3 regions of the Arthrobacter sp. BE255 genome follow, and region 2 is predicted to be linked to each of the others. Evidence: riboswitches for the same ligand, from Rfam matches in the RefSeq annotation. Region 2 holds a riboswitch; each other region holds the start of a gene.
The links. Region 2 has a riboswitch for thiamine pyrophosphate ahead of J2X42_RS06675 (bifunctional hydroxymethylpyrimidine kinase/phosphomethylpyrimidine kinase). Riboswitches for the same ligand answer to the same signal wherever they lie in the genome.
Positions count from the first base shown of each region.

Region 1: another riboswitch for thiamine pyrophosphate. It lies ahead of thiC (phosphomethylpyrimidine synthase ThiC); the one in region 2 lies ahead of J2X42_RS06675 (bifunctional hydroxymethylpyrimidine kinase/phosphomethylpyrimidine kinase).
Region 3: another riboswitch for thiamine pyrophosphate. It lies ahead of thiO (glycine oxidase ThiO); the one in region 2 lies ahead of J2X42_RS06675 (bifunctional hydroxymethylpyrimidine kinase/phosphomethylpyrimidine kinase).

Region 1 is NZ_JAVDWK010000001.1:693,878-697,145, forward strand. It holds gene thiC (phosphomethylpyrimidine synthase ThiC) at 67-1,875, opposite strand; TPP riboswitch at 1,870-1,977, opposite strand; gene J2X42_RS03215 (amidohydrolase family protein) at 2,053-3,135, shown strand; gene J2X42_RS03220 (VOC family protein) at 3,241-3,268, shown strand, end outside.
Region 2 is NZ_JAVDWK010000003.1:73,037-76,304, forward strand. It holds gene J2X42_RS06670 (Rne/Rng family ribonuclease) at 1-1,106, shown strand, start outside; TPP riboswitch at 1,224-1,321, shown strand; gene J2X42_RS06675 (bifunctional hydroxymethylpyrimidine kinase/phosphomethylpyrimidine kinase) at 1,304-2,884, shown strand; gene rplU (50S ribosomal protein L21) at 3,158-3,268, shown strand, end outside.
Region 3 is NZ_JAVDWK010000001.1:350,847-354,114, forward strand. It holds gene J2X42_RS01680 (RNB domain-containing ribonuclease) at 1-234, opposite strand, end outside; gene thiE (thiamine phosphate synthase) at 297-1,028, opposite strand; TPP riboswitch at 1,056-1,175, shown strand; gene thiO (glycine oxidase ThiO) at 1,168-2,463, shown strand; gene thiS (sulfur carrier protein ThiS) at 2,460-2,696, shown strand; gene J2X42_RS01700 (thiazole synthase) at 2,700-3,268, shown strand, end outside.

The sequences.
Region 1 (3,268 bases), on a different contig from region 2:
TACTTTGTTGAGGTGCACCCCGTCCGGCCAGCCCCCAAATGCCAGCCGGACGGAGCCTCAAGCCCGCTAGCGGCGGGCGGCTTGGGGTACCTCCAGGTCAGGCAGGTAGACCTTTCCGCCTGCCGCGAGGAACTCCTCGCTCTTTTCGCGCATCCCGGCCGCCATTTCCGCCAGCGCGGCCTGTGATTCCGCTGAACCGTACTCATCCCGGATGTCCTGGCTGATCCGCATGGAGCAGAACTTCGGGCCGCACATGGAGCAGAAGTGGGCCGTTTTCGCCGGCTCGGCCGGCAGCGTCTCGTCGTGGAAGGCTTCCGCGGTCACCGGGTCCAGGGACAGAGCGAACTGGTCCCGCCAACGGAACTCGAACCGGGCCTTGGAGAGGGCGTCGTCGCGTTCATGCGCGCCGGGGTGTCCTTTGGCGAGGTCGGCGGCGTGGGCGGCGATCTTGTAGGTGATCACGCCGGTCTTTACATCGTCCTTGTTCGGCAGGCCGAGGTGTTCCTTGGGCGTGACGTAGCAGAGCATCGCCGTGCCATAGCGGGCGATTTCCGTGGCGCCGATGGCCGAGGTGATGTGGTCGTAGCCAGGTGCTATGTCCGTCACCAGCGGCCCGAGCGTGTAGAAAGGGGCTCCCTTGCACAGCTCCTGCTGGCGTTCCACGTTCTCCCGGACCAGGTGGAACGGCACGTGGCCCGGGCCTTCCACCATCACCTGCACATCGAATTCCCAGGCCCGCTGGGTCAGTTCAGCGAGGGTGTCCAGTTCGGCGAACTGGGCGGCATCGTTCGCGTCTGCCGTGGCACCCGGCCGCAGTCCGTCGCCAAGCGAGAACGCGACGTCGTACTTGGCGAAAATTTCACACAGCTCGTCGAAGTGCGTGTACAGGAAGTTCTCCTGGTGGTGGGCCAGGCACCAGCCGGCCATGATGGAGCCGCCCCGCGAGACGATGCCGGTGACGCGGTTGGCCGTCAGCGGCACATAACGCAGCAGCACGCCGGCGTGGATGGTCATGTAGTCCACGCCCTGCTCGCACTGCTCAATCACGGTGTCGCGGAAGACCTCCCACGTCAGCTTGTTGGCCTCGCCGTTGACCTTCTCCAGCGCCTGGTAAATGGGCACGGTGCCGATGGGCACGGGGGAGTTGCGGATGATCCATTCACGGGTGGTGTGGATGTCATCCCCCGTGGAAAGGTCCATGACAGTATCGGCGCCCCACTGGGTGGCCCACTGGAGTTTGTCCACTTCCTCGGCGATGGAGCTGGTCACAGCCGAGTTGCCGATATTGGCGTTGATCTTCACCAGGAAGGCCTTGCCGATGATCATCGGCTCGGATTCAGGGTGGTTGATGTTGTTGGGGATGATCGCACGTCCCGCGGCCACTTCGCTGCGGACCAGCTCCACGTCACAGTTTTCGCGGAGGGCGACGAACTGCATCTCCGGAGTGATGAGGCCCTCCTTCGCGTAGTGCATCTGGGTGACTGTCCGGCCTTCGACGGCGCGGCGGGGCACCGGCTGAGCCCCTTTCCACTCCGCGGACGCAGCGCCGCGGCGCACGGCCGACTTGCCGTCGTCGAGCAGGTTCCGTTCCCGGCCGCTGTAAGGCTCCGTATCGCCGCGGGCCGCGATCCACTCTGAGCGGAACGGGTTGAGGCCCACCACCGGATCGCTGCCCGGGCCGGCGGTGCGGTAGGTCCGGAAAGGACCGTTGGCCTCGCCGTTGGGCGAGGGCTCCAGCGCGATCTCGGTCACCGGCACGCGGATTCCGGTGGCTTCGTCGTTGATGAATGCCAGCGAGTGCGACTTCAGCGACTGGGTTTCAGATGCCCCGGCCTCATTTTGGGCAGGGATCAGCTGTGTTTCTTGTGTACTCAATGAATACTCACTTCCTTCGCCGGCATTACCCGGACAGGTTCAACGGTCGCAGGCTGCGTCAGCCCGATCTCAGCCCCTGCAAGGGCTCCCGTGTGGTCTAGAAGAAGCTACCACAGGTCCGGGCGGGGCGTCCTTGCCGTGACCACCGCACCGTCTTCCGCGGATTAGGCTGGTGCCATGGCCGGAATCATCGAATTCAGCGGAACTGTGCTCACCGGACCGTTCCAGGAACGGCAGGGGCTGTGGTCCGTCGACGGCCGCCTCACGTTCCACCGGCCCGCCACCGCACCGGATGTTGTGCTCGACGGCTGGGTCCTCCCCGGGTTCGTTGATGCCCACTGCCACATCGGCCTGGGACCCGGCGGCGCCGTGCCGGATGAGGTGGCCGAAGAACAGGCCCGCACCGACCGCGACGCCGGCACCCTCCTGGTCCGAGACGCCGGCGCGGCGAGTGACACCCGCTGGCTGCAGCAGCGGCATGACATGCCCAGGCTCATCCGTGCCGGGCGGCACATTGCCCGCTCCCGGCGCTACCTGCGGGACTTCGCCGTCGAAGTTGAGCCTGGGGGCCTGGTCGAGGCGGTGCGCAAGCAGGCACGGGCCGGCGACGGCTGGGTCAAACTGGTGGGGGACTGGATCGACCGCGACGCCGGCGACCTCGCGCCGTCGTTTCCCGACGCCGTCGTCCGCGACGCCGTGCAGGCGGCGCACGACGAGGGCGCCCGCGTGACCGCCCACTGCTTCGCCGAAGACACCCTGGACCAGATGCTCGACGCCGGCATCGACTGCATCGAGCACGCCACCGGACTGCTGCCCCGCCACCTTCCGCGGCTCGCCGGGCAGGGCGTGCCCATTGTGCCGACCCTGATCAACATCGACACCTTCCCGGACATCGCCCGCCAGGCCGAAGCCAAATTCCCGCGGTACGCCGCCCACATGCGGGCATTATGGGAGCGCCGGGCCGAACGCATACTGGAAGCATTTGAGGCCGGCGTGAAGATTTATGCCGGGACGGACGCGGGAAGCGTGATCCGGCACGGGCGGATCGCCGACGAAATCCTGGCGCTGCACCGGGCGGGCCTTCCGCCGGCGGCGGCGCTGGACGCAGGCTGCTGGGGCGCGCGGCGCTGGTTGGGTGCTGACGGGATTTCGGAGGCAGCCGGCGCGGACGTGGTGGTCTGCCGGGAAGACCCGCGGCAGGTGCCTGCCACGGTCGCCTCGCTCACGAACGTTGTGTTGCGCGGAGAACTGATCCGCTGACGGTTGAAGATCACACCGGCGCCACTGGGAATAAATTGAAGCTTCAAGTAATTTAGAAGAGTAGAGGCCACCGAAACCCGGCGGCCACCGGACCGGGAGTTTTCGATGACCGCAGAATCCACCAGCCAGGACC
Region 2 (3,268 bases):
CGAACCGGGACCTTGTCCTGCGCCGCATGGTCGAATGCCTGGGCCGCGACCGGACCAAGCACCAGGTGGCCGAAGTGACTTCGCTGGGTCTGGTGCAGATGACGCGCAAGCGCATGGGCACCGGGCTCCTCGAAGTCTTCGGTGAGCAGTGCGAAACCTGCGCCGGCCGCGGAGTGGTCACCCACGACGATCCCGTGGAGCACCGCCGCGCCAACACTGTCGCAGCAGAGCACCACGTACAGCGTGCGGACAGCCACCGGACCGAAACCCCGCGCCCTGACCAGCGCCCGGACAGCCAGCGGGCTGACAGCCAGCCCGGCGGCCGCAACGACCGCAAGCGTCGCCGTGGACGGGGAGGCGCCCCGCTGGAGACCGCACCGTCCGCACCGGTGCAGATCCACACCGTCCACCCGGACCCGAGCGACGCCGAACGGCACGCCAAGGCCGAGGCCACCAGGGCGGCCCTCGCCAACATCGCCGCAGCAGCGCACGCAGCACACCTGCACGACGACGAGGTAGCCCACGCCGCTTCAGCAGGAGCCCAGGCCCCCGCCGCGCCCGCAGCACGGACAACGCCCGAGCAGGCACCCGCAGCCCCGGCCGCCGCGCAGCACGACGCTGACGCCTCCGGACGTCCTGCTGCCGTGCTCACGTTCGGCGGCGAGCAGGTGGCACTGCCGTTCGTGGAGCACGCGGCCGACCAGCCGCAGCAGCCTGCCCTGACCCTCGACCGGCTGGCGGAAGCATTTGCGCACCTCGGCGAACCCGCCGTCACCGCGCCGGAGCCCTCGCAGGCAGCGCCGCAGTCCGCCGCACCGGCCATTTCGGTTCCCCAGGCCGCTGTGGCTGCAGAGGAGAAGGACTACTCCGACCACACCGCGGAGCAGTCCCGGACCCGCAGGCCGCGCCGCAACCGCAGCGCCAGCCGGGCCCAGGGCGCGGCCAACGCCACCTCGGTGGAGCACCACGAGGCAACGCAGTCTGCGGCCGGAACCCACTCCCACGCCGCCAAGGCACCAGAGCCCGCCAAAACCGGCACGGCCGCGAAAACGCCCGCCGAAGCGCCCATCATCCTCGGCGTAGGAGTTCCGGCCTCCGAGCTCTGACCCTCCGCAAGGAAATCCGCCAGGATGCCCGGGCCCGCCCTTCACAGGGCGTGTCCGGGCATTCCGGCGTTAAGGGCTTCATCTGACACGGCGGCCGGCGCGGAAACGCTAGGCTGGGGTACCGACACGGGGTGCCGCGCAGAGGGCCGGCTGAGATCCACACCCGTTGAACCTGTCCGGCTAGCACCGGCGAAGGGATGTCTTCCTTGTCTTCAACTTCAGTCCTGCCTCAGGCGCCCGCTTCCGCACCCAGTGCCGTGGCGCCGTCGCCCGTCCTCCGGGACGTACCCCGCGTGCTGTCCATCGCAGGCTCCGACCCGTCCGGCGGCGCAGGCATCCAGGCCGACCTGAAAAGCATTGCAGCCCACGGCGGCTACGGCATGGCCGCCATCACCGCCCTGACAGTGCAGAACACACAGGGTGTCCGCGCGGTCCACGTCCCCCCGGCCGCCTTCCTGGCCCAGCAGCTCGAAGCCGTCAGCGATGACATCACCATCGACGCCGTCAAGATCGGCATGCTCGGCGACGCCGAGGTGGTGGCCGCCGTCCGCGGCTGGCTCGACAAGGTGCGCCCCGGCGTCGTGGTCCTTGATCCGGTGATGGTGGCCACCAGCGGCGACAGGCTCCTGCAGGCATCGGCCGAGGCTGCCCTCCGCGGACTCCTGCCGCTGGCAGACCTGATCACCCCCAACCTCGCGGAGCTGGCGATGCTGCTCGGCGAGGCCCAGGCAGGCTCCTGGGCTGAAGCGCTGGAACAGGGCCGGCGGCTCGCCGCGGCGACCGGGGCCACCATCCTGGTGAAGGGCGGACATCTCGACGGCGCCGCCTGCCCGGATGCCCTCGTCAACACCGGGGGACTGCTTGCCCGGGAAATTGTGGAGGTTCCGGGGGACAGGGTCCCCACACGGAACAGCCACGGCACGGGCTGCTCGCTTTCCTCGGCCATGGCCACGGCGCAGGCCCGGCTGGGGGACTGGGAGGCCTCGCTGCGGCTCGTCAAGCCCTGGCTGGCCGGTGCGCTGGAGTCCTCGGGCAGCCTGGACGTCGGGGCGGGAAACGGTCCCATCCACCATTTCCACCACATGCAGGCACCGGGCGCGCCCGCAGAACCGCACCGAGGGCTGGCCGTGGGGGAGTTCGCCGAAATCCTCCGCCAGGAGTCCACAGCCGACCTCGAAGCCATCTACAACCTGGACTTCATCCGGGACCTCGCGGCCGGCAGCCTCCCCGAACAGCAGTTCGCCTACTACCTTGCCCAGGACGCCACCTACCTCAACGGGTACTCACGCGTGCTGGCACGGGCCAGCGCCCTGGCCCCCACCGAGGCCGCGCAGCTGTTCTGGGCCCGATCGGCGCAGCAGTGCCTGGAGGTCGAGTCGGAGCTGCACCGGAGCTGGCTCAGCACCCGCACGGTGGAGCCCGTGCTTGGCCCCGTCACCAAGTCCTACGTGGACCACCTGCTGGCCGCCTCGACCTCAGGCAGTTACGCGGTGCTGGTGGCGGCCGTCCTGCCGTGCTTCTGGCTCTACGCTGAAGTCGGACAGACCCTGCACGCGCAATTCCTCGCCGCCGGCGCCCCGGCCGACCACCCATACGCTGAATGGCTGCGGACCTACGCCGACGAGGATTTCGCGCAGGCCACCCGTGAGGCCATTGCCATGGCCGACGAGGCCGGGCGGCGCGGCTCGGAGGACGAGCGGGCCGCAATGGTGGTGGCCTTCAGCCAGTCGTGCCGCTTCGAAGTGGATTTTTTCGACGCGCCGCGTATCCACGCCTGACCGTCCAGAGCCGATCCAGCCGGTACGATAGTCGGGCACGGTTCGGCGATTGTTCGTGCGGCACCTGCTTGTGGTGCCTATCACGGACAGCCCGCCGGAACCAGCCTCATTTGCGGCCGAAGGCAAAATTAGCGTATTCTAGATCTTCGGTGCTTACGCCAACACTTGGGTTACGACCCCACGGCGTTGAGGCACAGCGAGAGCCCAGCCAAACATAGGCCCAGGTTCCGCACGCAAATCTAGTAATAAACGTCGAGAGAAGTGAGTTCCCAAGTGGTGTACGCGATTGTCCGCGCAGGCGGCCGCCAAGAGAAGGTTTCCGTTGGAGACTTCGTTACCCTGAACCGCGTCCCCGGTGGAGCCGGCAGCACTATTCAGCTGCCC
Region 3 (3,268 bases), on a different contig from region 2:
AATGAACAGTGCCTGGTCAAGATCGGTGGACGACTCCGGATCGATGGTGAGGAAGTCAACGCCGGTCAGGTCGGCGTCCGGAAGCTGCCGGGCTGCGACGGCTGCCTCGGCATCACGGACCGCGTCTGCCGGATAGGCGCCCGGCAGTTCCAGTTCGGTCCGCAGCGCGCCCAGTGCCTCCTCGAGGGCATTGTTGTGCTCGTGGACGTTAGGGGCCAACCGATGATGTGACACGAAAATCAGGGTAGCCCGATTTTCGCCGATAATGCACGCAATCGGTCCCCCGGCCCGCAGTCCTAGGAGTCGGCGGCGTCCAGGGCCGCCAGGAGCGCCGACGCGGCCGCGGCAGGGTCCGCGGCTTCGGTGATGGCCCGGACCACCACTACCCTGCTGGCACCCGCTTCCACCACCTGCTCCACGTTGCCCAGGTCAACGCCCCCGATGGCAAACCAGGGCACGGTTGCCCCGCCGGAAGCGGACCCGGCCCGCTTCACCGCTTCCGCCGCATACTTCACAAGATCAAGCCCGACGGCGGCCCGGCCGGGTTTGGTGGGTGTGGCCCAGACCGGTCCAACACAGAAATAGTCGAGTCCGCCGGCGGCGGCCGCGGAGGCGGTGATGGCGCCGTCGATCTGCGCGGTGGTGTGGGTGGACAGCCCGATGACGCCGGCGTCCTGGACGAGCGAACGTGCCGCAGCAAGCGGAAGGTCCTTTTGGCCCACATGGAAGACCGGCGCCCCCGACAGCACCGCGACGTCGGCGCGGTCGTTCACGGCCCACAGCCGCCTGTGGCGCTCGGCCGCCTCTTTCAGCACTGCCAGCAGCTCAAGTTCCTCGGCCGCCTCGATGGTCTTGTCGCGGAGCTGGATGATGTCCACCCCGCCGGCGAAGGCCGCATCCACAAACCCGGCGAAGTCGCCGCGGTCCTTTCGCGCATCCGTGCACAAGTACAGCCGGGCGCTGCTGAGGGCGTCGGACCGGAGTGCGGTGTTGGAAAAGGCGGTGCTGTTGGAAAGGGCGTGGTTCATGGAAACCAGACTAGTTCCTCTAAACTGGGCAGGTACTGCGGGAGCCCGTGGCAGCTGTCATAAAGCGGCCGGGCTGAGAGGGCGTCAGAGCCGACCGCTTGACCTGATCCGGCTAGTACCGGCGTAGGGAAGGAAACAGATGCTCCCCCCAACCGGAAGTCCGTCCGCTGCGGCTCCCGCTGAGCTGCAAGCCGATGTCGCCGTTATCGGTGGAGGCGTGATCGGCCACGGCATCGCCTGGGAGGCCAGACGCTCGGGCCGTTCGGTGGTGGTCATTGATGACGCCCCCGGTTCCGGCGCCAGCTGGGCTGCGGCCGGCATGCTCGCCCCGGTGAGCGAGCTGCACTACCAGGAGGAGGACCTCCTGGAGCTGATGCTTGAATCCTCGGCGCTGTGGCCGGCATTCGCCGCGGACCTGGCCCGCGACGCCGCGGCTGACGCCGGCTACCTGGCCACACCCACGCTCGCCATCGGCGCGGACGCCGCCGACCGCCGGGCCCTGATGGACCTGCGGGCCGTACAGCAGGCCCACGGGCTGGACGTTGAACCGCTGACGGTCCGTGAAGCCAGGAGCCGCGAGCCGCTTCTGAGCCCTGCCATCTCCTGCGCCCTGGACATTCCCGCCGACCACCAGGTGGACCCGCGCAAGCTTGTGGCGTGCCTGCGTCAGGCGTTGGCCAGCCACGGGGAAGATCCACGTTCCGCCGTCACCGGAGCGCTCGACGCTTTCGCCGTCGTCGACCGCGCGTCGTCCCTGATGTGGGAGGACGGCCGGGTCACCGGCGCCAGGCTGGCGGGCGGGGGACTGGTGACCGCCGGGGAAACCGTGGTGGCCAACGGGCTGCACGCGGCCTCCCTGGACGGATTGCCTGCCGGGCTCCGGTTGCCGCTGCGTCCGGTGCACGGGGATATCCTCCGGCTGCGCGTCCCGGACCACCTCCGCCCGCTTGTCACTGCCACCGTCCGTGGCCTGGTCCGGGGTGTGCCGGTGTATATCGTTCCGCGGTGTGACGGCACAGTGGTGATCGGGGCCACCCAGCGCGAGGACGCCCTGGCTGCTTCCGGCCCGGAGCGCGGCGGAGGCGCCGCCGGCGTTTCGGCGGGCGGCGTCTACCAGCTGCTCCGCGACGCCCAGGTGCTGGTGCCGGCCGTCGCCGAGCTGGAGCTGCTGGAAAGCACGGCCAGGGCCCGCCCCGCCACGCCGGACAACGCGCCGCTGCTGGGCCGGGTCAACTTCCCTGAAAGCCGCGGACACGTGCCCGGCCTCATCGTGGCCACCGGCTTCTTCCGCCACGGGGTGCTGCTGACGCCCGCAGCGGCCACCATCTGCCGGGATCTCATGGACGGGCGGACGGATCCGCGTTGGCACCCGTTCAGCCCGGCCAGGTTCTCCGGCCGCCCTTCCACCGTTCAACCCATCAAGGAACATGCATGAACATCACCCTCAACGGTACACAGCACGCCGTGTCCGACGGCGCCTCCATCACCACGCTGGTCAGCCAGATCACCGGCCGGCCCCTTGCCGCCAACGGACAGGCGACGGACGGCCGGAAACTGGGTGTCGCCGTCGCACACAACTCCGAAGTAGTACCCCGAAGCCAGTGGTACGTCACGGCGCTCGCCGACGGTGACGACGTCGAACTGGTCACCGCAGTCCAGGGAGGCTGAAGCATGACCGAAACCATCAACGCCACCAACCGGGCCGGGCACCCGGACCCGCTGATCATCGACGGTGTGGAACTCGGGTCGCGCCTGATCATGGGCACCGGCGGAGCCCCGAGCCTGGACGGACTTGGCGCGGCCCTGCTGGCCTCCGGGACGGAACTGACCACCGTGGCCATGCGGCGGTTCTCGCCGGCCGAGACAGGCTCGCTGTTCCAGCTGCTGGTGGACCACGGAATCCGGGTCCTGCCCAACACGGCGGGCTGCTTCACGGCCCGCGACGCCGTCATGACGGCCGAACTGGCCCGCGAAGCGCTGGAAACGGACTGGGTCAAGCTGGAGGTGATCGCCGACGAGCATACTCTTTTGCCCGATGCCGTTGAGCTGGTGGACGCCACCGAACAGCTCGTGAACCGGGGCTTCAAGGTGTTTGCCTACACCAATGACGATCCTGTGCTGGCCCTGCGGCTCGAAAACCTTGGCGCGACGGCGGTCATGCCGCTGGGCTCGCCCATCGGTACCGGACTGGGCATCCTCAACCCGCACAACATCGAGCTCATCGTGTCCCGCGCCTCGGT